Regions from separate parts of the Synechococcus sp. R5-13 genome, predicted to be linked through region 3. Evidence: predicted binding sites of a transcription regulator. Region 3 holds the regulator's gene; each other region holds the start of a gene.

Region 1 (5,569 bases), on a different contig from region 3:
TACACCCCCTCTTCTGCAACAGCGGCGGTTTCTCCCGGCAAAGTGGGGGGTCGTTACCGGGGGCTGGACTGGCGGTTCCGCCATCTGACCAAGCCGGTGGTTTTGCCCACCAACCTTGACCTGCTCTATCGAGGTGTGGCTTATCATCCCAAGGCGGTCGAAGGATCGGCTCAACCCGTTCAGACGGCAGAGGCATCTGCCCCGGTGGCTGCCAATGGCCGTTCTCATGTCTTGGATGAGCTGTCTCGCCGCTTGATGATGAGCCATCAACGTTTGATTCGGATTCGTCAGCAATCCATGCTGATCCGCGGTACAGAGCAGATTGGCCTGCATGTCAACGTGCGCAACTTCTGGAACCGCATCCAAGGAAAAGTGCATCCCACCTTCCGGCTCAACTACGACCGTAGCCGTGTTAGCATGAGCTAATCTGTCTGTAACTGTTGATGCTCTGGCCTGAGCTCAAAGAGAAGGGATCCCGGCTGGGGATCCCCTTTTGGTTTCTGGGTTGAGCTTCCTCAGGTCGATGGACGGCACAGGACGCTTCAACGCTGGCACGAGGTGCTGTTGACCAAAAGCAGCCAAGTTGCTCAAGGGATCCACAATTGAGGGGTGCTATTTCCTCGGAAAAAAACGGGATCCCATCAGGGATCCCGCTGCAGAATCGGCCACACCGCTTAGGCGTCGAAATAGAGGGCGAACTCGTAGGGGTGAGGCCGCAGATTGATGGGGTTGATCTCGTTGTCGATCTTGTACTCGATATAGGTCTGGATCAGATCTTCGGTGAAGACGCCTCCCTCCAGCAAGAAGGCATGATCCTTCTGCAAGCTTTCCAGGGCATCCAGCAGGGATCCAGGCGTGGAAGGGATCTTGGCCAGCTCTTCCGGCTCCAGATCGTAGATATCTTTGTCCAAGGGCTCGCCGGGATGGATCTTATTCTTGATCCCGTCCAGGCCAGCCATCAGCATGGCCGAAAAGGCGATGTAGGGGTTGCAGGTGGCATCCGGGCAGCGGAACTCCAGACGCTTGGCCTTGGGATTGTTGCCGGTCACGGGAATGCGAATGGCGGCGGAACGGTTGCCCTGGGAGTAAGCCAGGTTCACCGGCGCCTCGAAGCCGGGCACCAAGCGCTTGTAGGAGTTGGTGGTGGGGTTGGTGAAGGCCAGGATTGCCGGGGCATGCTTGAGCAGGCCACCGATGTAGTAGAGAGCTGTCTCGCTCAGGTTGGCATAGGTGCCTTCGCTGTAGAACAGGGGCTGGCCATCCTTCCAGAGGGACTGGTGGGTGTGCATGCCAGTGCCGTTGTCGTTAAATAGGGGCTTGGGCATGAAGGTGACGGTTTTGCCGTGCTTGCGGGCCACGTTCCGGATCACGTATTTGTAAACCATCATGTAGTCGGCAGCCGTGATCAGATCGGCAAAGCGATAGCCCAACTCCCCTTGCCCGCCGGTAGCCACCTCGTGGTGATGCTTCTCGATGGGCACCCCCAACTTGCCCATGGTCAGCAGCATCTCGGTGCGGATGTTTTGATGGGCATCGGTGGGCGGGGCCGGGAAATAGCCCTCTTTGTAGCGAGGCTTGTAGCCCAGGTTGCCACCTTTCTCCTCGCGGCCCGAGTTCCAGCGACCTTCGATGGAATCCACGAAGTAGTAGGCCGAGTTTTGGGTCTGGTCGAAGCGAACATCCTCAAAAATGAAAAACTCCGCTTCCGGCCCGAAGTAAGCCGTATCGGCAATGCCCGTCGATTGCAGATAGGCAACGGCACGGGCGGCAAGGCTGCGGGGACAGCGGCTATAGGGCTGGCCAGTGCGCGGCTCAACAATGCTGCAAGTTATGCTGAGGGTGGGCACCTCCAGAAAGGGATCGATCCAAGCCGTTTTGGGATCCGGCACCATGTACATGTCCGACTCGTTGATCGCTTTCCAGCCCCGGATACTGGATCCGTCAAAGGGAAGCCCCTCAGTGAAGGTTTCTTCCTTGATCATCGAGGTGTGGAAGGAAACATGCTGCCAGGTGCCAAAGATATCCACAAACTTGAGATCCACTATCTGGACGTTGTTGTCCTGGATCATCTGAAGCACTTCTTGGGGCGTGGATGCCATTACTCTCTCCTGATTGGGTTGCGGTTAAGACTGGGGGAACTGTGGCTGAAACAAATGGGATCCCAGCAGGTGATCCCCACGCTTCGACCCAGACAGGCCAAAAACGCTCACTCATCCTAGAAAGGCCAACACGGGTATTTTGTAGTTTCTGATACAAAATTCATTTGAGCTCCGCTTTCTGACCAAGACCAAATTGCTGGCCATCTCAGACACCTCTTTTCCTTCTGGCTTGGGTCAACCGGGATTGGGTGTTGGGGATCCAAAACTTGGGCAATGGCCGCCACCCTGCCAACCTCTGGGCAGAAATAACCGGATGGGGCGGGCAAAACCCTGCCCCGGTTGCCTGAGGCGAGCGAAAATGAGGCTAATAGGCCTCGGCCTCGACCGGTTCGCCAAGGGGTGTTAAGCTAAAGCGTAGTCGTTATGAGTTTGGCTTTTATTCCCATTGCAGAAGGAGAGACATCGGATGACAGAGCAAAGTCGGGTTGAGAATGTGGTGATTATCGGCTCCGGCCCTGCTGGGTTTACAGCAGCCATTTACGCTGGGCGTGCCAACCTGAAGCCGGTTGTGTTTGAGGGGTTCCAGGCGGGCGGGATCCCGGGCGGGCAACTGATGACCACCACCGAGGTGGAGAACTTTCCGGGCTTTCCCGAGGGCATCACCGGCCCCCAACTGATGAAGAACATGCGGGCTCAAGCGCAGCGGTGGGGGGCAGAACTTTACACCGAAGATGTCACCTTTGTGGATTTAAGCCAGCGGCCTTTTGTCGTCCGTTCTGACGAGCGGGAATTGCGCACCCACAGCCTGATCATCGCCACCGGGGCCACAGCCAAGCGCCTACACCTGCCGGGGGAGGAGACCTACTGGAACCGGGGCATGTCAGCTTGTGCTGTCTGCGATGGGGCTATGCCCATGTTCAGAGGGGTGGAATTGGTGGTGATCGGCGGCGGCGATACTGCCTGTGAGGAGGCCACCTACCTGACCAAGTTTGGATCCCACGTGCACATGCTGGTGCGCAGCGACAAAATGCGGGCCAGCAAGGCCATGCAGGATCGTGTTCTCAACAACCCCAAGATCACTGTGCACTGGAACACCGAGGCGGTGGAAGTGATGGGCGACGGCCTGCGCCTGACCGGGGTGAAAGTGCGGAACAACCAAACCGGCGAAATACGCGAGATGTCAGTGGGTGGCCTATTTTATGCCATTGGCCACAAGCCCAACACCGACTTGTTCAAAGGACAACTGGAACTGGATGAAGTCGGCTACATCGTCACCCGACCGGGCTCCGTGGCCACCAGTGTGGAGGGGGTGTTTGCCGCCGGCGACGTGCAGGATCACGAGTTTCGTCAGGCGATTACCGCTGCCGGCACTGGCTGTATGGCGGCCATGTTGGCAGAGCGCTGGCTCTCGGAACACGGCTTGGCCCAGGAGTATCACGTCCTTCCCCAAAGCCATCCTGAACCCAGCCCTGCTGCGACTTCTGCGGCAGAGTCTGCTGGGGATCCTGCTGTTGAGGAGGCCAGCTTTGAGGAGAATGGACAGGATGACTTAGACTTCAGCAAGACTTGCCATGAGGGGAGCTATGCCCTGCGGCGACTCTACCACGAAAGCGATCGCCTGCTCATGGTCAAGTACACCGCCCCCACCTGTGCCCCTTGTCATGCCCTCAAGCCGATCTTGAACAAGATCATCGATGAGTTCTCGGACAAGCTGCACGTGGTGGAGATCGATATTGAGAAAGATCCGGAGATTGCAGAGGCAGGGGGGGTGGCGGGCACCCCGACGGTGCAATTTTTCAAAAACAAGACGCTGGTGGCCCAGTTGGTGGGCGTTAAGCCCAAGTCCCAATATCGAGAGGTGATCCAGGCCAATTTGTGTGAGGAAAAATCCCCCTAAGGATGTTGTCCTCTCCAACCTCTGGCCCCTCTCCCCAAGGGAGAAGGGAGCTGGGCGCAGAAAACGGTTTCCCAACCGAGGCTCAGCTAGTCCGAAAAGGCACCGTGGTAGGCGGCCTGCATGGCTGCCAAAGACACCACCAGTAAGGGATCCTCCTCTGCCGTCCTTAAGAGCAGGGGATCCGCAGGGGATCCCACCTGTCCCACAAGCTGCCACTGGCCGGGGAGCTGGGACTCCAAATAGGCTTCCCAGAGGGAACGGTGGGCCGGGCTTACGGAGACTAGGATGCGGCTGGATCCCTCGCCAAACAGGGCCTGATCCCAGCGCAAGGATCCAGGAGCCAGGGAGAGGGTTGCGCCGCGGCCTCCGCTCAAGCAGGCTTCTGCCAAAGCCACAGCCAATCCCCCCTCGCTGCAGTCGTGGGCAGAGCGCACCCAGCCCTGGCGGATTCCATGGCGACAGGCAGCTTGCACCCGCTTTTCCAATTCCAGATCCACTGGCGCGGGCCGGCCCGTAACTTGCTGGTGGATGACCGCCAAATACTCGCTGCCCCCCAAGCTGGTGAGGGCCTGGGATCCCAGGAGGTAAATGAGATCCCCTTCTTGCTGCCACCCCTGGCCACAGATGCATTTCAAGTCGGGAATAAGACCCACCATGCCAATGACAGGGGTAGGGTAGATAGCCTGCGATCCCTGGGGGGTGAGGGTCTCGTTGTAGAGAGAAACGTTTCCCCCCGTTACCGGCGTACCGAGGGCACGGCAGGCATCTCCAATCCCCCGAGAGGCCAGGGCCAGCTGCCAGTACACCACCGGGTTTTCGGGATTGCCAAAGTTAAGGTTATCGGTAACAGCTAGGGGATCGGCCCCCACACAGGTGAGGTTGCGGGCAGCTTCCGCCACGGCTGCCTTGGCCCCCTCGTAGGGATCCAAATACACCCAGCGGCCATTGCCATCCAGGGTGGCAGCGATGGCCTTGCGGGAAGCCCGCAGGGGCGGCACCTCGCCCACGCCAAACTTTTGGGAACGGATGCGGATAACCGCCGCATCTCCCTGGCCCGGCCAAAGGACGGTGTTGTTTTGCACCTGGTGGTCGTATTGGCGATAGATCCAGGCTTTGCTGGCCAGGGTGGGGCTGGCCAAAAGCTGCAGCAGCACCTCTTTCCATGCCAGCGTTGCCTGAGCGAGGTGGATCCCCTGGCAATCATAAGGGGGTAGAGTGGCGGGATCCCATTGCCACGCTGCCTGCACGTAGGCTGGCGGCTCTGGCAACACCGGACGGACATAGACGGGGGTGTCTTCGGCCAAAGCCTGCACCGGCACCTGCACCACGCAGGATCCCTGGTGCCAGATCTCCACCAGCGGCTCGGCAATGACTTCCCCGGCCACACTAGCTTGCAAACCCCAGCGGTGGAAGATCTCCATCACCTCCGCCTCGCGGCCTTTTTGCACCACCAGCAGCATCCGCTCCTGGGATTCCGAGAGCAGGTATTCCCAGGCAGCCATGCCGCTTTCCCGCGCCGGCACTCGGTCGAGGTCAAAGCGGATCCCCACCCCTCCCTTGGCGGCCATCTCCG
Region 2 (5,569 bases), on a different contig from region 3:
AGCAGGTGCTGGCCCGCCTGAAAGCTGCAGATGTGATGACCCGCCAGTTTCGGGTTTTGGACGCGAACATGAGCCTGCGGGAGTTTGTGGATCGCTATCTGGTGCCTTCTTCTCTCAGGCCGGAAGCCCCAACTCAACCGGCGGACGTTTATTTTGCCGAGGAAGATGGCCGTTACCGCGGGTTGGTCAGGCCAGAACTGCTCAACGACATCGAGCGCAGCCAGTGGGATCGCCTCACCCTGAAAGCCATTCTCAAGCCGATGGAGCAACTGCAGGGGGTACGAGAAGAGACCCCCATTCCCCAGGTGATTCAGATGATGCGCCAGGCAGAACCCCGCCGCATTTTGGTTTTCACGCCCACCGGCGCCATTGCTGGCTTGATCGACCGGGGGGATGTGGTGGCCATGGCTGCCCGGCAGTTGGGGGTCGTGCTGCCCCAAGAGGTGGTGCAGCGGGTGCGCGATAGCGAAGAATGGCCCCCTGGATTTCAGGTGGAGGACAATCTGGCCGGAGAGGGATCCCCCAGTCTGGCTTGGCAGGGATCCCCGGATCTGCGCAATGAGCCTTAGGGGGACGTCTGGACAGGGAGCAGCCCAAGGTACCTAGGTTCTCCCTCTACCACAAAAGGGGTTGGGATCTGCAAGGTGGGGAGAGAAGGCCGAGAAAAGTAGTCTCAGATACTATTTCCCGGAGCCCCTCTCCATCTACAATTAAGACTGTTCTCCATCAGTTAAGAATTTTGAACCGCTCTCCTCGTCTTTTGCCCGCCTACACCCACCGACTGAGCAACGGGTTAGGCGTTATCCTTCATCCCATCCCCATTGCCGATTCTGTAACCGTTGATGTCTGGGTACGGACAGGCGGACGCCATGAGCCGCCGGAGTGGCTGGGCCTATCCCATTTTTTGGAACACATGGTGTTTAAGGGTAGCGAGCGGCTGGCTCCTGGTGAGCTGGATTGGGCCGTGGAAGGACGGGGAGGAGTTACCAATGCTGCCACCGGCCAAGACTACACCCATTACTACATTACGGTGGCTGCTGCCGACCTGGCGGATACCCTGCCCTACCTGGCAGAGGTGGTTTTGCGGGCCGGGATCCCAGATCTGGAGTTTGAGCGGGAGCGGCAGGTGGTTCTGGAGGAAATTCGCCGCGCTGCCGACAACCCGGACTACACGGCCTATCAGCTCTTGATGGAGACCGCCTATGGGGAGCATCCCTATGGACGACCGGTGTTGGGCACACCGGAAAGCTTGATGCAACTGACCCCTGAACTGATGCGCGCCTACCACCGCGCTTGGTATCGGCCTGAATCCATGACGGTGGTGGTGACGGGTGGCATCGATCCTGAGCAGGCGTTGGCCTTGGTGGAGGAGCAGTTTGGCGGCCCTGCCGCCGGGCCAGCACCGGTCAGCCCCCCCATTCCGCCCCAGCCTCGTCCCCAAGGGATCCTGCGCCGGGAGAGCGACCATGCCCGCTTGGAGCAAGCCCGCCTGAAGTTGGCCTGGCCTACTGTTGGCATTGACGATTGGCAGCAAGCCTGTGGCCTGGAGATGTTGGCTTCTGTGCTGGGAGATGGCCGTACTTCGCGGCTGGTGCATCTGCTGCGGGAACAGCGGGGCTGGGTGAGGGCCATTGGCTGTTCTTCGCTGGTGCTGAAGGAGGGGGGACTGTTTTGTATTGGGGCTCAACTGGAGCCGGAGGATGTGGCGCGGGTGGAGGCGACGATTCTGCACGAGATTGAAAAGCTGCAGCAGGATGGCATCGGCCAAGCGGAGTTGGATCGCACCCGGCGTATGCTCATCCATGAGTTTCTGTTCTCCGCCGAGTCCCCCAGCCAATTGGCGGGCATCTATGGCTACTACGAGACGTTGGGCGGGGTGCAACGCATTCAAGAGTACCTGGAGCTGGTGCAATCCTTTACTCCGGCTCAGATCCGGGAGTTGGCCCAGCAGTACTTGTCTCCGGAGGCTTATGTAGTCACCGTTCTCAAGCCGACTGCCCTGGATACAGCGGCGGCTTCGGAGCTGCAACTGGCCTGTCGGTGAGCGCTGCCTCGACGCTCCGGACTCTTGATTTTCGGATTTTGGACGGGATCCCTTGCCTGCATGAACTCTGCTCTGCTTGCCACCCAACGTGGCCGTTTACAGCGCGTCCTTTTGGCCAATGGCATCACGCTGTTGCTGGGCCAGAACCCAACGGTGGAGATCTTAGCTGCCCACTGTTTTTTCCGCGGTGGTAGCCGGGCAGAGCGGCCGCAACAGGCGGGGGTGAGCCACTTGATGGCGGCTGTCCTCACCAAAGGTACGCATCGGCGCAACTCCCAGGCCATTGCTGCTGCGGTGGAATCGCTGGGAGCCTCGCTATCGGTGGACAGTTCTGCCGACTCTTTCGAGGTGAGCCTGCGCTGTGTGGCTGCCGATTTCCCGGAGTTGCTGGATTTGCTTGCGGAGACGCTGCGGGATCCCAGTTTTCCTGAAGAGGAGGTGGCGCGAGAGCAGGGGTTGATGCTGCAAGCCATTCGCGCCCAACAGGAACGGCCCTTCAGCTTGGCTTTCGAGCAGGTGCAACAAGCCCTCTATGGGGATCATCCCTACGCTCTGCCGGGGTTGGGACGGCTGGAAACGGTGGGATCCCTGACCCGCGAGGATTTGGTGGCCTATCACGCGGCCTACTGTCGTCCCAATGGAATGGTGATGGTGGTGATCGGCCCAGAGCCGCCGGAGCAGATGGCTGCCCAGGTGGAAGCGGCTTTGGGAGACTGGGTTGTTCCCGGCCCCTCTCCAGAGGATCGGGATGTTCCCCTGCCCCCTCTGAGGGATCCCCAACTGCTGAGGTTGCCCCAGCCCACTCAGCAGACGACGATCTTGATCGGGTTTCGCGGATCCCCTGCTGCTTCTGCGGATTATCCGGCCCTGAAGTTGCTGGCCACCTACTTGGGGAGCGGTCTGTCCAGCCGTCTGTTTGTGGAACTGCGGGAGCGCTGTGGCCTGGCCTATGAGGTCTCGGCTTTTTTTGCCACCCGCCGGGATCCCGCCCCTTTTGGGGTTTACATGGGCACTGCAGCAGAGAACACCCAGGTGGCTCTGGAACGCCTACAAGCAGAAATCCACCGTCTGCAGGCCAATCCGCTCGACCTGGCAGAGGTGGAAATGGCGCAGCGCAAACTTCTGGGCCAGTATGCCCTCAGCAAACAAACCAATGCCCAGGTGGCTCAACTGGCGGGCTGGTACGAGATTTTGGGCTTGGGCATGGAGTTTGACCGGCAGTATTTGCAGGGGGTCAGGCAGCTCACCCCAGAGCAGCTCCACCAAGCCGCAAAGACCTACCTGGCCCCCCCGGCCATTGCTCTGGTGGGGCCGGAAGCCGCCTTGGCAGAAGCAGAGCCGATGTTTTAACTGCTACCACTTTTTATAGGGCAGGAACTTACCAGACATAATCACCTTAACACGATCTCCTTTAGGATCCTCTTCCTTTTCTATGTCTAGGGTGAAGTCAATAGCGCTCATGATTCCATCGCCAAACTTTTCATGAATCACGGCTTTGATTGGCATGCCGTAAACTTGAACAATCTCGTAAAAGCGGTAAATTAAGGGATCCGTCGGCACCACTGGCCCTAAGCCTTTCAGTGGGCATTCGGTCAATTGTTTAGCGACAGCGGCGTCCAAGCCTAAGATTTCGGCAATTTTGTTTGCTTCTTCTGCGGAAGCACTGGCCTGACGATAGAAGACCGCTGCAATCCACACCTCATCCCGGCCTATTTTCTCTTCCAAGTCAGCAAAAGTTAATCCCCTTTCAGCTTTGGCTTCCAAAAGCTTTTTGGTGATTTCGGGAATGGCTGTACTCATCATCGACTCCTAAGTTTTAGCTGTGCAGGCAACTCAATCTGGATTTACCACCCAAACCCGAACCCGCGATTCCTCAGTGGCACAGGTTTATTGGGAAAAGTGATGCTCTATTCAGAATCTGCTGCTTTTTTCCTTAATCATACGTAAGGAAGCACTTCTTAGGGCAGGAAGATACGCTATGTCTTCAACTCAATTCTGTAGTTTCAGCTACAGCAAGAACATCAGTCCCGCTATCTCGCTTGCAACATTTCTCTAATCTTTGAGATGCTCTACTTGTAGCTCCTCACTCTGAGGATCCTTGGAAGCGGAGAAAAAGGTGCTAGGCTTTGCGTTCTGCCTGTATCGGCGCCCCCTTCGGCGGCCCCTGCGCACCCACCACGGCCTGTGGTCTATCCGGGAAGGGATCCTGATCCGACTTACAGATCGGGAGACAGGCTGTCAGGGATATGGGGAAATTGCTCCCATCCCTTGGTTTGGCAGCGAGACCTTAGAGCAGGCTCTGGCGTTTTGTCGGCAGCTGCCCCCTCTTTTGTCGGAGGCGCATATTTTGGGGATCCCAGAAGCACTGCCGGCCTGCCGGTTTGGGTTGGAAGGCGCTTGGCTGGCCTGTCGGGATCCCGATTGGTTGAACAAGGATCTCTCTCTACTCTCTTTCTGTGAACTTTTGGGGGAGACCCTGCCGCCGGAATCTTACAAGGACTCCTACAAGGACTCCGTCCCACTCACGCGGTCGGTGTACAAGCTCAAGGTGGGGAGGGATCCCATGCAGCAGGAGTTGGAGAAGCTGGAGCAATGGCTGGAGCGGTTGCCACCAGGATCCTATCTGCGTTTGGATGCCAATGGGGGGTTAGCGCTTGCGGAGGCCCACCGGTGGCTGATGGTTTGTGATCGGCTCAACCAGGCCTCGCCGGTCAAGATTGAGTTTTTGGAGCAGCCTCTGCCGCCGGATCAGCACGCCCATTTGGTGGAGCTCAGCCGCCAGTACCAAACCCCCGTTGCTTTGGATGAATCGGTGGCCTGCCTGGAGCAGTTGCAAGCGATCCATCGGTCAGGATGGAAAGGGATCCTGGTGGTGAAGCCGTCTCTGGTGGGCTCCTGCATCGCGCTGCGAGAGTATCTCAGCCGCCATCCCGGCCTGGATCTGGTTTTTTCTTCTGCGCTGGAGACTGCCATCGGCGCTTGGCATGGACTGGCCTGGGCGGGATCCCTGCAAGCCAAAACCGCCTCTCCCCGGGCCGTGGGATGGGGGGTAGGGGAGTTTTTCCAGGAAGGGGATCCCCTGACCTTGACCCAGCTCTCAGCCCAGGAGCGGGCTGCCCTCATGCAGGCGGTGTGGGAGCGCTACAGCCGGCCCTAGACTGCGGCGGCCTGTTGTTTGGCGTATTCCTGCCGCAGATAGGCCTGGATAAAATGCATCAGCTCCTCCGGCTCGCCGTTCATAAAGGCCTCGACATTGTAGGTTTCGGCGTTGGTGCGGTGATCCTTGATCAACTTGTAAGGATCGAAGGTGTAGGTGCGAATACGCCCCCCAAAGCCCTGAGTCACCATCTCGCCGCGAATCTCGGCCAGCTTTTGTCTGCGTTTTTCTTCTTCCATCTCGATCAGCTTGGCCTTCAAGATCTGGATGGCCCGCTCTTTGTTTTGCAGTTGGGAGCGCTCCTCGGTGCAGCGCACGGCAATGCCGGTGGGCTTGTGGATCACCCGCACCGCTGTTTCCACTTTGTT
Region 3 (5,569 bases):
TCGGCGGCGACTGGTGGCGATTGACTTGGAGCAGCCCGACCAGGTGCAGGAGGTGATCCCCGAGGCGGAGGAGACCCTGCAGGGGGTTAGCTTGATCAACAATCAGTTTGTGGCCTTCTACCTCAAAGACGCCCACACCCAGATCAAGACCTTTGCTTTAGACGGCACCTACCTAGGAGAAATCCCGCTGCCCGGGCTGGGATCCGCCAGCGGCTTTGGCGGCAAGCGCTACGACACCGAGACCTTCTACACCTTTACCAGCTTCACTACCCCGCCCACCATCTACCGCTACGATTTCACCAGCGGCACCAGCACCCTGTTCCGTCAGCCCCAGGTGGATTTCAATCCCCAGGCCTACGAGGTGCAGCAGGTGTCTTACACCAGCAAAGACGGCACCCGCATCCCCATGTTTCTCGTCCACCGCCGTGGCCTGACTCGGACAGGGGATCACCCCACTCTGCTGTATGGCTACGGCGGCTTTGGCATCTCTCTTACCCCCAGCTTTTCAGTGGGTCTGGTGGCCTGGCTGGAAATGGGAGGGGTTTACGCCCAGCCCAATTTGCGCGGCGGCGGCGAGTACGGAGAAGAGTGGCACCAGGCGGGCACCAAGCTCAACAAGCAAAAGGTGTTCGACGACTTTATTGCCGCTGCTGAGTGGCTGATAGCCCATGGCTACACCAACCCCGCCAAGTTGGCCATCTCCGGCGGCAGCAACGGCGGCCTCTTAGTGGGGGCCTGCCTGGTTCAGAGGCCGGAGCTGTTTGCAGCGGCCCTGCCGGCAGTGGGGGTGTTCGACATGCTGCGCTTTCATAAGTTCACCATCGGCTGGGCCTGGATCTCCGAGTACGGATCCCCGGAGAACCCGGAGGAATTCAAGGCCCTCTACGCCTATTCCCCTCTGCACAACCTCAAGCCCGGCACTGCCTATCCCGCCACCCTGATCACCACCGCAGATCACGACGACCGGGTGGTGCCCGCCCACAGCTTCAAGTTTGCCGCTGCCCTGCAGGCAGCCCAGGGGGGATCCCAGCCCATCCTCATCCGCATCGACACCAAGGCAGGGCACGGGGCCGGCAAGCCCACCAGCAAGCTGATTGAGGAAGCTGCCGACCGCTGGGCCTTTTTGGTGCAGGTGCTAGGGATCCCCTGGGACGGAACGGGAAGTTAGCGAGCTCTAGGACCCAGGCCCACCCGACCGGCATAAACTGCCGCTTCCCCCAGCTCGTCTTCGATGCGCAGCAGTTGGTTGTACTTGGCAATGCGCTCGCTGCGGCAGAGGGATCCGGTTTTGATCTGCCCGGCACGGGTGGCCACCGCCAAGTCGGCAATGGTGGTGTCTTCCGTCTCGCCAGAGCGGTGGCTGATGATGGTGCGAAAGCCGGCTTGAACTGCCAATTGGATGGCCGAGATGGTCTCCGTCAGGGTGCCGATTTGGTTGGGCTTGATCAAAATGGCGTTGGCGGCGGCGCTGTCGATACCCTTTTGCAGGCGGGTCAGGTTGGTTACAAACAGGTCATCTCCCACCAGCTGTACCCGGGATCCCAGTTGAGCGGTCATGGCTTGCCAACCGGCCCAGTCTTCTTCCGCTAGCCCATCTTCAATGGAAAGGATGGGATAGTTGGCCAGCAGTTGCTGGTAGTAAGCCACCATATCAGCCGCGCTGTGGGCTTTGCCCTCAAAGTGATATTGCCCATCCTGCAGCAGCTCGTTGGCGGCCACATCCAAGGCCAAGGCGATATCTGCTCCCGGTTTGTAGCCTGCCTGTTCAATAGCCGTCATCAGCAGATCCAAAGCCGCCGCATTGGAGTCGAGATCAGGAGCAAACCCCCCTTCATCCCCCACACCGGTGGACAGCCCCTTCTGCTGCAGCACTTGTTTTAGTACCGCAAACACCTCAGCCCCGTAGCGCAGCGCCTCGCGAAAGCTGGCCGCTCCAATGGGCACAAGCATAAATTCTTGAATATCGACGTTGTTGTCGGCGTGGGCGCCGCCGTTGAGCACGTTCATCAGCGGCACCGGCAGCAGGTTGGCAAAGGGCCCCCCCAGGTATTTGTAAAGAGGCAAGCCCACTGCTTCCGCAGCCGCTTTGGCTGTCGCCAGAGAAACTGCCAAAATAGCGTTGGCCCCCAGGCGGGACTTGTTGGGGGTGCCGTCCAGGTCGATCAGCAACTGGTCAATACGGGCTTGGTTGAGGGCATCTTCTCCCTGCAGCTCCGACTGGATGGGGCCAAGGATGTTTTCCACCGCCCTCAGCACACCCTTACCGCCGTAGCGTTTGGGATCCCCGTCCCGCAGCTCATGGGCCTCGAAGGTACCGGTCGAGGCACCGCTGGGAACCTGCGCCAAGCCCGTTGCTCCATTGGCTAGACCCACCAGGGCTTCTAGGGTGGGACGCCCTCGCGAGTCGAGGATCTCATGGGCGGTAATCCACTCGATGGCCGTTTCCACAGTTACACCTCAGCAATTGGCTAGATAGCTCTGGCCAAAGCCAGATCCCCCCATAGACTAGTAGATTCTTGCCCGCGATCCGGTCAGCTTCCAGAAAACTTTAAGTCTGTCCTTCGGGCACAGAGATTCTTCAAGGCTGCAGCAGTAGATTGAACATAGGCCGGCCAGAGCTTCAACTAGCCGTCGAGCGGGGTTTGCCTGGGCAAGGTGCTACTCAGGAGGTGTTCTCCTCTTCCTTCTAGGCAAAGCGATGGCTCAGCCGCATCGGGTCGTGTACGGTGATCTTCTTCTTGTGAATGGAGATGTACTTCTTCTTGCGCAGCTCTCCCAACAGGCGGGTGATGGTGACGCGGGTTGAGCCAATGGCCTCGGCAATGGCCTGGTGAGACAGCTTGAGATCGATGGTGACCCCATCTGGGCCAGGCACCCCGAAATCGCGACAGAGAATCAACAAAAAGCTGACCAGACGGGATCCCATGTCGCGATGAGCCAGCGTCTCGATCATCATCTCCGTTTGCAAGATACGAGACGACAGGCTTTTAACCAGCAACATGGCCAGTTCGGCGTTCTCCTGCAAGGATTTTTCCACCTGCTCGATCGGCAGAGAGAGTAACTCGGTAGGTGTAAAAGCCACCGAGTGATAAAAGCGGTCGGAGCGCTGTCCCGTGATAAAGGAGAGCACGCCGAAGATGCTGTTTTCCCGCAGGAGGGCAACGGTGATTTCCTCTCCCATTTCGTAGACCCGCGAGAGCTTAACGGCTCCCTTTACCAAAAAGTAAACCCGCTCCGCCGGATCCCCTGGAAAAAAAATGGTCTTCCCACGCTCAAACGTTTCGATAACCGGAGGATGGTGAGGGCCTCCCAATTGCTTGAAGGCTGTGATCAGAGATTTTTCCGCTACGGCCACCGCCATACTCATCAACCTTTTAAGGTCAGTTTATACCTAAGATCAACCTACTAAGATCAATCTAGAAGCATTAGGCTAGGTTGCAACCCATTGACTTCAGAATCTACGAGGATACCAAGATTTACCCTAAAGTAGAAGGTTCTGCCTAGGTATCTTTGTAGCACGCGCTACATTTTTAAGTCTCGTTGCTGCTCTCCAGCCAAAGGCAGAGGTTAGGATAGGAGCCATTGTCGCTGGGGGTTGCGTCGGCCCTTGGCGGTAGAGAGTGGAGTGGGTTGGAACATTCTATCTATCTATCTATCTATGGGGATCCCAGAGGTTATCGTTGCTGCACCTTCTCAACTGAGCCGCCAGCATTTCACAGTGCGGATGCCGGATCCGGCCAATCACCTGCTGGAGGTGGAACTGCAGATCCAAGAGGTGGATCCAGAGGTGCCTTTGCGGCTGCGACTGCCGGTGTGGACGCCGGGATCCTACCTGGTGCGGGAATATGCCCGTCACGTGCAGGAGTTTCAGGCGGCAACCGAGCAAGGGATCCCTTTGGCCTGGCGGAAGGTGGATAAGAACACCTGGCAGATCGATCCGCCGGGCTGTTCTGCCGTGAAGGTGTGCTACCGGGTCTATGCCTATGAGCTGACGGTGCGCACAAACCATCTGGATTTGACCCACGCCTATTTCAACGGGGCAGCGCTCTTCCTCTACGTGCCCGGTCGCGAGCGGGAACCCTACACTTTGACGGTGATCCCCCCCAAGCCGGATTGGCACATCGCCACCAGTTTGCGGCCCTTGACCTCTCCTTCTGAGGATCCCACTTCCGGCCAGTCTTTTGTGGCGGAAGACTACGACGAGCTGGTGGATAGCCCGGTGGAGGTGGGCCTGCATCGGATGCAATCGTTTGAGGTGGAAGGGATCCCCCATTACTTTGTGGTTTGGGGGGCGGGCACTCTGGATGTGGAGCGGGCTGTCGCTGATGCCAAGGCCATTGTCGAAACCACAGCCGCATTTTTTGGTGGGCTACCCTATGACCGTTACTGGTTTATCGTGCATTTGTCACCGGGAGGATTTGGTGGCCTTGAGCACAAGTACAGCACCACCCTTCTTTACTCTGGGCTGGAGCTGCATCAGCCGGAGTCCTATCGGCGCTTTTTGTCTTTGCTGGCCCACGAGTTGTTTCATGCCTGGAATGTCAAGCGTCTGCGTCCTCTGGCATTGGAAAAGATCGATTACAACCAGGAAAATTATCTGGAATGTCTGTGGTTTTGTGAGGGGGCGACCAGCTATTACGAAAACGTCATCTTATTGAGGGCAGGGATCCTCAGTGCCGGCGATTTCTTGAAGATTCTTTCCGAACAGATTGGTCGCTTGCAGCGTACTCCGGGCCGGGCCGTGCAATCGCTGCGGGAGTCCAGCTTCGATACCTGGATCAAACTCTACCGCCCCCACGAAAACACCCTCAACAGCCAGGTTTCTTATTACTTAAAGGGGGCTTTGGTCTGTTGGCTGCTGGATCTGCACATTCGCCACCTTTCCGGCGGTCAGGGATCCCTGGATACAGCTTTGCAGGATCTGTGGCAGCGCTTTGGTCGGTCAGAGAAGGGCTACAGCGACCAAGACTTGCGGGAGGCGTTTGAGCGGGCAGCCGGTGCCGATCTTGGCCGGTTTTTCTCCGCCTATGTGGAAGGCACGGAAGAGCTAGACTACAACACTTACCTACACCCCTTTGGCCTCACCCTTAAAGCCCACTTCAGCCGCCCCAACCCCATCCCATACCTGGGCCTCAATTTCAACGGCGAGGGCAATCGCATCAGCGCAGTAGAGATGGGATCCCCGGCGCAAAAAGCGGGCATCTGGGCCGGCGATGAGCTGGTGGCCCTGGATGGGTTCAGGGTGAGCGCTGCCAACTTGGCGGAACGCTTGACGGCCTATCAGCCCCACCAGATCATTTGTTTGAGCGTTTTTCAAGCCGATCAGTTGAAACATTTCTGGATCCCGTTGGATCCCCCTCGGCCCGATGTCTACACGTTGGAGGTGTTGCCTGAGCTGACTCCTGCTCAAGAAGCCCTTCAGCAAGGCTGGCTGGGATCCCTTGTCGGCGCCCAGCTTCGGTCAGAGGCAGGTCCCCATCTGCTTGAAAATTCACCTATCTCCTCCTATCATGTTGAGGCAAGCAGGTAATCCAGTTAACTGGAAAGAAAAGTAACAGCAGCAGAGGAC
Region 4 (5,569 bases), on a different contig from region 3:
CCCCTGAGCCAAAAGCTTTTTACCTACACAGCACCGGCTTGGCTGCCCTTTCAGAAGCAGAGGGATCCCTTCGCCCTGAACCCTCGCCGACGCAACAATCGGATACCTTTGTTCACGATCCCTGGCGACCGGTGCCGGCCTTGGGGGGCCACCTAGTTCAGCCTGCCGGGCCGCAAGAGCGCTCCGCCCTCGACTGCCGCACCGATGTCCTGACCTATACCACTCCGCCGCTGCAAGCCGAGCTGGTTCTGGTCGGGGACATTGCTGTGGAGGTGTACGCGGAGGCCGACAGCCCCAGTTTCGATCTTTGCGCTGTGCTCTCGGTGGTAAGGCCCGATGGGCAGGTGTATAACTTTTCCCAAGGCTATTGTCGCCTACGGGATCCCCAGCCCAGTACCCCCATTCTGATTCCCTGTCAGCCCACCTGTATTCGCATTCCTTGCGGTCATGCTCTGCGCCTCAGCCTTAGCGCGGCTTGTTTTCCGGCCTATCCTGTCAACACAGGCACGGGAATGCGGGAAGAGCGGCTGATTGAGGCCCGCATTCTCACCATCACTCTCCGCAGCGGTGGCGAGACGCCTTCGCGGCTGCACCTGCCCATGGCTTGAAGCCAAGAAGAGACCAAGCTTCGGGATCCCGTTCGCAATCCCCGCTTACAAAGAGACACCAAACGTTAGGATAGAAACAGGCAGGGCAAGGGAACACCATGTTGCAAGACCCAAAGTTGATCCGGCACTATCAGGCTTTGACCGATGCTCTGGTGGATACCTGGCAGCGGGGCTACCGGCGCACCGATGAGCTACGTCTGCTGGTGGATGGCTACCTGCTGGCCTTGCGAACTGGCAAACAATTGGAGCCCTTCGAGATCTATCGCATTGAGGACGAGGTCAACCGCTTCCTCTACGATCCGTCCAACTTCATAGATCCGGAATTGGAGCCAGAGGCGGAGCCGATGCGGGGTTATTGATTTTGTGAATCCCTGTTGGCGATCCCTAGAACAGGTGGGGCAAAGTTTTGATTCCAACCTTTTCTGATCTCCCCTCGCCCCTTGGGAGAAAGACTAGGGGGGAGGGCGCTGACTGAGTTCTGGTTTTGTCGAGCATCTTGCGCCTGGTAGGCTGAGAGGGATCGATTCGTTCCTGATTCCAGTCGTATCGGTTCTATGGCGGTTTGGGATAGGGTGATGACCTCCCGGCATCTGCCCCTGCTGGGATCCGGCTTGGGCTTGGGGGTAGCCCTGATCCTCTGGTACGGGGTGTTTGGCTACCACGTGCTGCAGATTGGCCTCTGGCTGCTGAGCATCCTGCTGGTGGGGTTGTATTGGGCGCAGTTTTCCCCGGCTCAACCCCCTTGGGATCCGACGCGGCTGCGCTGGCAACAGGAGCTGTTGCACCTGGGGCTGTTGGTGTTGGTCTTTGCCCCGATCTACCTCTACGACCTGCCCAACATCCCTTTTCAGATCAATACTGACGAGATTGTGATCACCTCCATGGCCCGTCGCGCCTCAGGGGTGCGCTATCCCGATATCTTTGGGCTGATGCCGGAGTATTTCTATTTCCCCCGCTTCATGTTCAGCCTCTTCGGCGGCCTGACGCGGCTGATGGGGGGAGTCACGCTGCTCAATGTGCGCACGGTACATGCCGCCTTCGGGGTCGTCACCATTCTGGTGGCCTACGGGTTTTTTCGGGCATTTTGGGGATCCCGGCTGGCTTTGGCGGGGGCGGCCCTCTTGGGATCCAACCACGCCTTGCTGGGCATCAGCCGCATGGCCATGCGGGAAAACCTGATTGTGCTGGTGGAGTGTGCGGCCCTGGCCTTGCTCCTCAAGGGCGTGCGGGAAAAAAATCCCCTGTTGCTCTATCTGGGGGGAGGAGCGGCGGCTTTCTCCCTCTACGGCTATTTGCCGGGGCGGGTGGTGATCCTGCTGGGGTTGCTGTTTGGAGTTCTGTACCTGCTCCTGGGCCGGGAGGATCTCCGAGGAGAAAACAAGCAAGCTAATCCCCTCTGGGTCCTGGCTAAGCTGACGGTGCCCGCGGCGCTGGGCTTTTTTCTGGTGGCTGGGCCCATTCTGGTGGCCACGGTCACAGCACCTGCGGTGAGCGCCGAGTACTCTCGCCAACAATTTCTCTTTTTCCCGGAAGGGCGGGCGTTACAACAGATGTGGGTGAATGCGGCTACGCCAGAGGAGGCGGTCTGGCGCAACATCTTCAACGGCCTGAGTATGTTCAACGACCCCGGCCAGCACGACCGCGGCTACATCTATCCCAACTACGGCCATGCTTTTGTGGATCCCTTGACGGGGGCTTTGATCTGGCTGGGGCTGGGATCCGGCCTCTACCGCCTTTTCAAGAAGCGCAGCCAACCCCACGACTGGCTGTGTATCGGCAGTTTCCTGTTTCTTTACTTGCTCTTTAGCTTTGCCATCACCAAAGCCCCCAACTACACCCGCCTGCTGGTCATTCTGCCCTTCGTGGCCTACCTCACCCTAGAAGGGATCCAGGTGCTCCTGCGGGCGCTGAGCGGTCTTCTGGAGTGGGCAGGATCTCAGGCAAGAGGTTGGTTGCTAGCGGTGGCGATGGGGGGCGCGATCCTGGCGATTGGGGGATGGAACTTGGCAATCTTCGGAGATTTTGTCTTCAAGGGCTGGACTCAAGGCAATGATGTGGGGGCCACCGGGCGCTATGTGGCAGCTCGCCAAATGGATCCCGACTACCGCTTCTATCTGGCCGCCAGCGCTGCCTACCCCTATTTCGGCTGGGGGGAACCCCACTATTGGCAAAGCTGGATCCAATTTTTTGCCGGACGGGAACAAAAGGTAGCGGTGTTTTCCCCTGAGGTGTTGCCCATCCAGGCGCTGGAGCCACCGTTTACCCTGTTCATGAACGAGTGGGTATGGGATCAGCAAGGGGCAGAACTGCAACGGCGTTTTCCCAGCGGACGGTTGCACCGGATCCCTGCTGAGCGAGGTCTGTGGGCCTTTGAGGTGGTGGATCCCTAGAGCTCCCCCCCTGGTTTGGCCAACCCACTGTTCGCGGGACGGAGTCCTTTCGCGTCAGCGGGACGGAGTTCTTTCTTTTTACCAGGCTAAAAGTAGCTGAAAGCACACTATGCAGATCCAGAGCCGCCAACAGTAGAAGAAGTAGAAGAAGATGATAGCGTTCCAGGGATCCCAGACGTGCGTTTTGATGCCTACGACCCGGGCGAGGGGTTTTACGACGAGCTGTTTTTGGGGCGTAACCAGCCCCGTCCTGAGGCGATCCCGCTGATTGAGCGCATTCATTCTCTGGAAGAAGGGGAACTGCAGCAGCGGCAAGCGGCGGCGCAGGCGGCCCTCTTTCAAATGGGGGTGACCTTCAACGTCTATGGCGATAGCCAGGGCACGGAGCGAATTTTCCCCTTTGACATCATTCCCCGCATCGTCTCGGCTTCCGAGTGGCAGCGGTTGGAGAAGGGTCTCAAGCAGCGCATCCACGCCCTCAACCTGTTCATCGACGATGTTTATCACGACCAGAAAATCCTCAAGGATAGGGTGATCCCTGCCGAGCTGATCGAAACGGCCAAGGGATTTCTGCGGCCCTGTGTGGGGCTCAACCCGCCGGGGAGAATTTGGTGCCACGTCACCGGCACCGACCTGGTGCGGGATCGGGACGGGACTTGGTACGTGTTGGAAGATAACCTGCGCTGTCCGTCGGGAATCTCCTACGTGCTGGAAAATCGGCGGGTGATGAAAAGCACCTTTCCCTCCCTGTTCAACACCATGGGGATCCGCCCGGTGGACGATTACCCTAGCCATTTGTTGGATACTCTGCTTAACCTGGTGCCGCACCTAGCCAACCCAACGGTGGTGGTGCTCACCCCCGGCATCTACAACTCCGCCTACTTCGAGCATTCTTTCCTCGCCCAGCAGATGGGGGTGGAGCTGGTGGAAGGACGGGATCTGGTGGTGGCCGATGGCTATTTGCAAATGCGCACCACCAAAGGGCTGCAGCGGGTGGATGTGATCTACCGCCGTATCGACGACGACTTCATCGATCCGCTGGCCTTTCGCCCCGATTCTCTACTGGGGGTTCCGGGCCTGTTTGAGGTTTATCGGTCAGGGCGGCTGGCGATTGCCAACGCTTTGGGAACAGGGGTGGCGGACGACAAGGTGATCTACGCCTATGTGCCGCAGATGATCCGCTACTACCTGGGAGAAGAGGCCATTTTGCCCAACGTGCCCACCTACCTCTGCTGGGATCCTAAGGATCAGGCGTACGTACTGGAAAACCTGGACAAGCTGGTGGTGAAGGCAGCCAACGAGTCGGGTGGCTACGGCATGTTGATGGGATCCCAGGCCACACCGGAAGAGCGGTCTGCTTTTGCTGAGAAAATCCGCGCCCAGCCGCGCAACTACATCGCCCAACCCACCCTGTGCCTTTCTCGCGTGCCCACCTTGGTGGATCGGGGAGAAGGCCCCCGTCTAGAACCCTGTCATGTGGACTTGCGGCCCTATATCCTCTACGGCAAAGAGATCTACGTTCACCCAGGGGGGCTGACCCGCGTCGCCCTCAAGAAGGGATCTCTGGTGGTGAACTCCTCCCAGGGGGGCGGCAGCAAAGATACCTGGGTGCTCTGCGCGGATCCCGGCTGTTGAGAGACGGCTTGCAAAATAGGTTCAGAGCCGCTCGCCCGAACCTCTGCTCCACCGGCCAAAGCGGCTGGCATGTTGAAGCGCCAGATCCACGTAGTGCTGGGCGTGAAGGCGCAGTTGCTTGACCTCTTCCTCGGTGAGGGTGCGGATAACCTTGGCCGGGATCCCCGCCGCCAAAGAGCGAGGTGGCACAGACCGGGTGACCACCGCTCCAGCTCCCACCATGCTGCCCGCCCCGATGGTGACCCCGTTCAAGATAATGGCCCCAATCCCGATCAGACATCCCCCCTCGATGTGGGCACTGTGGATGACCGCTCGATGGCCTATGGTCACTTCCTCGCCAATCAGGGTCGGCTGTCCGGGATCCCCGTGCAGAATGGCTCCATCTTGGATATTGCTGCGGCGGCCAATCACAATGGGCGAGAGATCCCCCCGCAAGATGGCCCCGTACCAGATGCTCACCGCTTCCGCAAGTTGGACATCGCCGATCAGTGTGGCATTGGCGGCAATAAAGGCTGCCTCATCTACTCCCGTCGGCTGCCGATCCAGCCCAATTGGCCAGGTGTCCTGTTTTTCTCGTTGCATTTAGAGTCGAGGCCGTTCATGTCAGTTGGGCTTGACGTTGAGAGAGTAGAGAGGATTCAGACGGTTGCAAGGGGCGAATGGCAAAGAAAGTTTCGTAGATGCAATCGCCAACGTGGTTCATTTGTAGCTGCAATTTGTCGAGAAACTCATGTAAGCCCTGCTCCATAATGTCGTCGATGGTCAGGTAGTCCAGCTCAGAACGCAGGCGGCCCAAAGCTCGCTCGCTGGGATCCCGCCAAGTATCGGCTGGGGTGCCGGTGATTTGGTGCAGGGATCGATCCGCATGAATAAGACAAAACTGAATGGAGCGGGGAAATTGCCGATCCAAAATGAGAAAAGAGGCCACCTCCCTGG

Evidence for each region. Region 3 encodes NtcA, which controls nitrogen genes in cyanobacteria. Its sites were predicted from a motif close to GTANCNNNNGNTAC; they were not measured.
Region 1: the regulator NtcA is predicted to act here: its motif matches at 2,241-2,254, upstream of glnA (type I glutamate--ammonia ligase).
Region 2: the regulator NtcA is predicted to act here: its motif matches at 4,042-4,055, upstream of cynS (cyanase).
Region 4: the regulator NtcA is predicted to act here: its motif matches at 3,091-3,104, upstream of NW840_RS00875 (circularly permuted type 2 ATP-grasp protein).

What each region holds. Positions count from the first base shown of each region.
Region 1 covers NZ_JANSIL010000028.1:28,062-33,630, reverse strand. Annotated here, with positions in the region: gene NW840_RS02580 (DUF4278 domain-containing protein) at 1-426, shown strand, start outside; gene glnA (type I glutamate--ammonia ligase) at 675-2,099, opposite strand; gene trxB (thioredoxin-disulfide reductase) at 2,566-3,996, shown strand; gene purL (phosphoribosylformylglycinamidine synthase subunit PurL) at 4,083-5,569, opposite strand, start outside.
Region 2 covers NZ_JANSIL010000149.1:5,690-11,258, forward strand. Annotated here, with positions in the region: gene NW840_RS11285 (site-2 protease family protein) at 1-569, shown strand, start outside; gene NW840_RS11290 (M16 family metallopeptidase) at 740-2,044, shown strand; gene NW840_RS11295 (M16 family metallopeptidase) at 2,105-3,394, shown strand; gene cynS (cyanase) at 3,398-3,847, opposite strand; gene NW840_RS11305 (o-succinylbenzoate synthase) at 4,161-5,201, shown strand; one part of gene prfB (peptide chain release factor 2) at 5,198-5,569, opposite strand, start outside.
Region 3 covers NZ_JANSIL010000097.1:12,326-17,894, forward strand. Annotated here, with positions in the region: gene NW840_RS08100 (prolyl oligopeptidase family serine peptidase) at 1-1,168, shown strand, start outside; gene eno (phosphopyruvate hydratase) at 1,165-2,448, opposite strand; gene ntcA (global nitrogen regulator NtcA) at 2,687-3,361, opposite strand; gene NW840_RS08115 (M61 family metallopeptidase) at 3,626-5,530, shown strand.
Region 4 covers NZ_JANSIL010000012.1:1,338-6,906, forward strand. Annotated here, with positions in the region: gene NW840_RS00860 (CocE/NonD family hydrolase) at 1-608, shown strand, start outside; gene NW840_RS00865 (DUF6761 family protein) at 707-967, shown strand; gene NW840_RS00870 (glycosyltransferase family 39 protein) at 1,184-2,998, shown strand; gene NW840_RS00875 (circularly permuted type 2 ATP-grasp protein) at 3,176-4,633, shown strand; gene NW840_RS00880 (gamma carbonic anhydrase family protein) at 4,655-5,215, opposite strand; gene NW840_RS00885 (alpha-E domain-containing protein) at 5,232-5,569, opposite strand, start outside.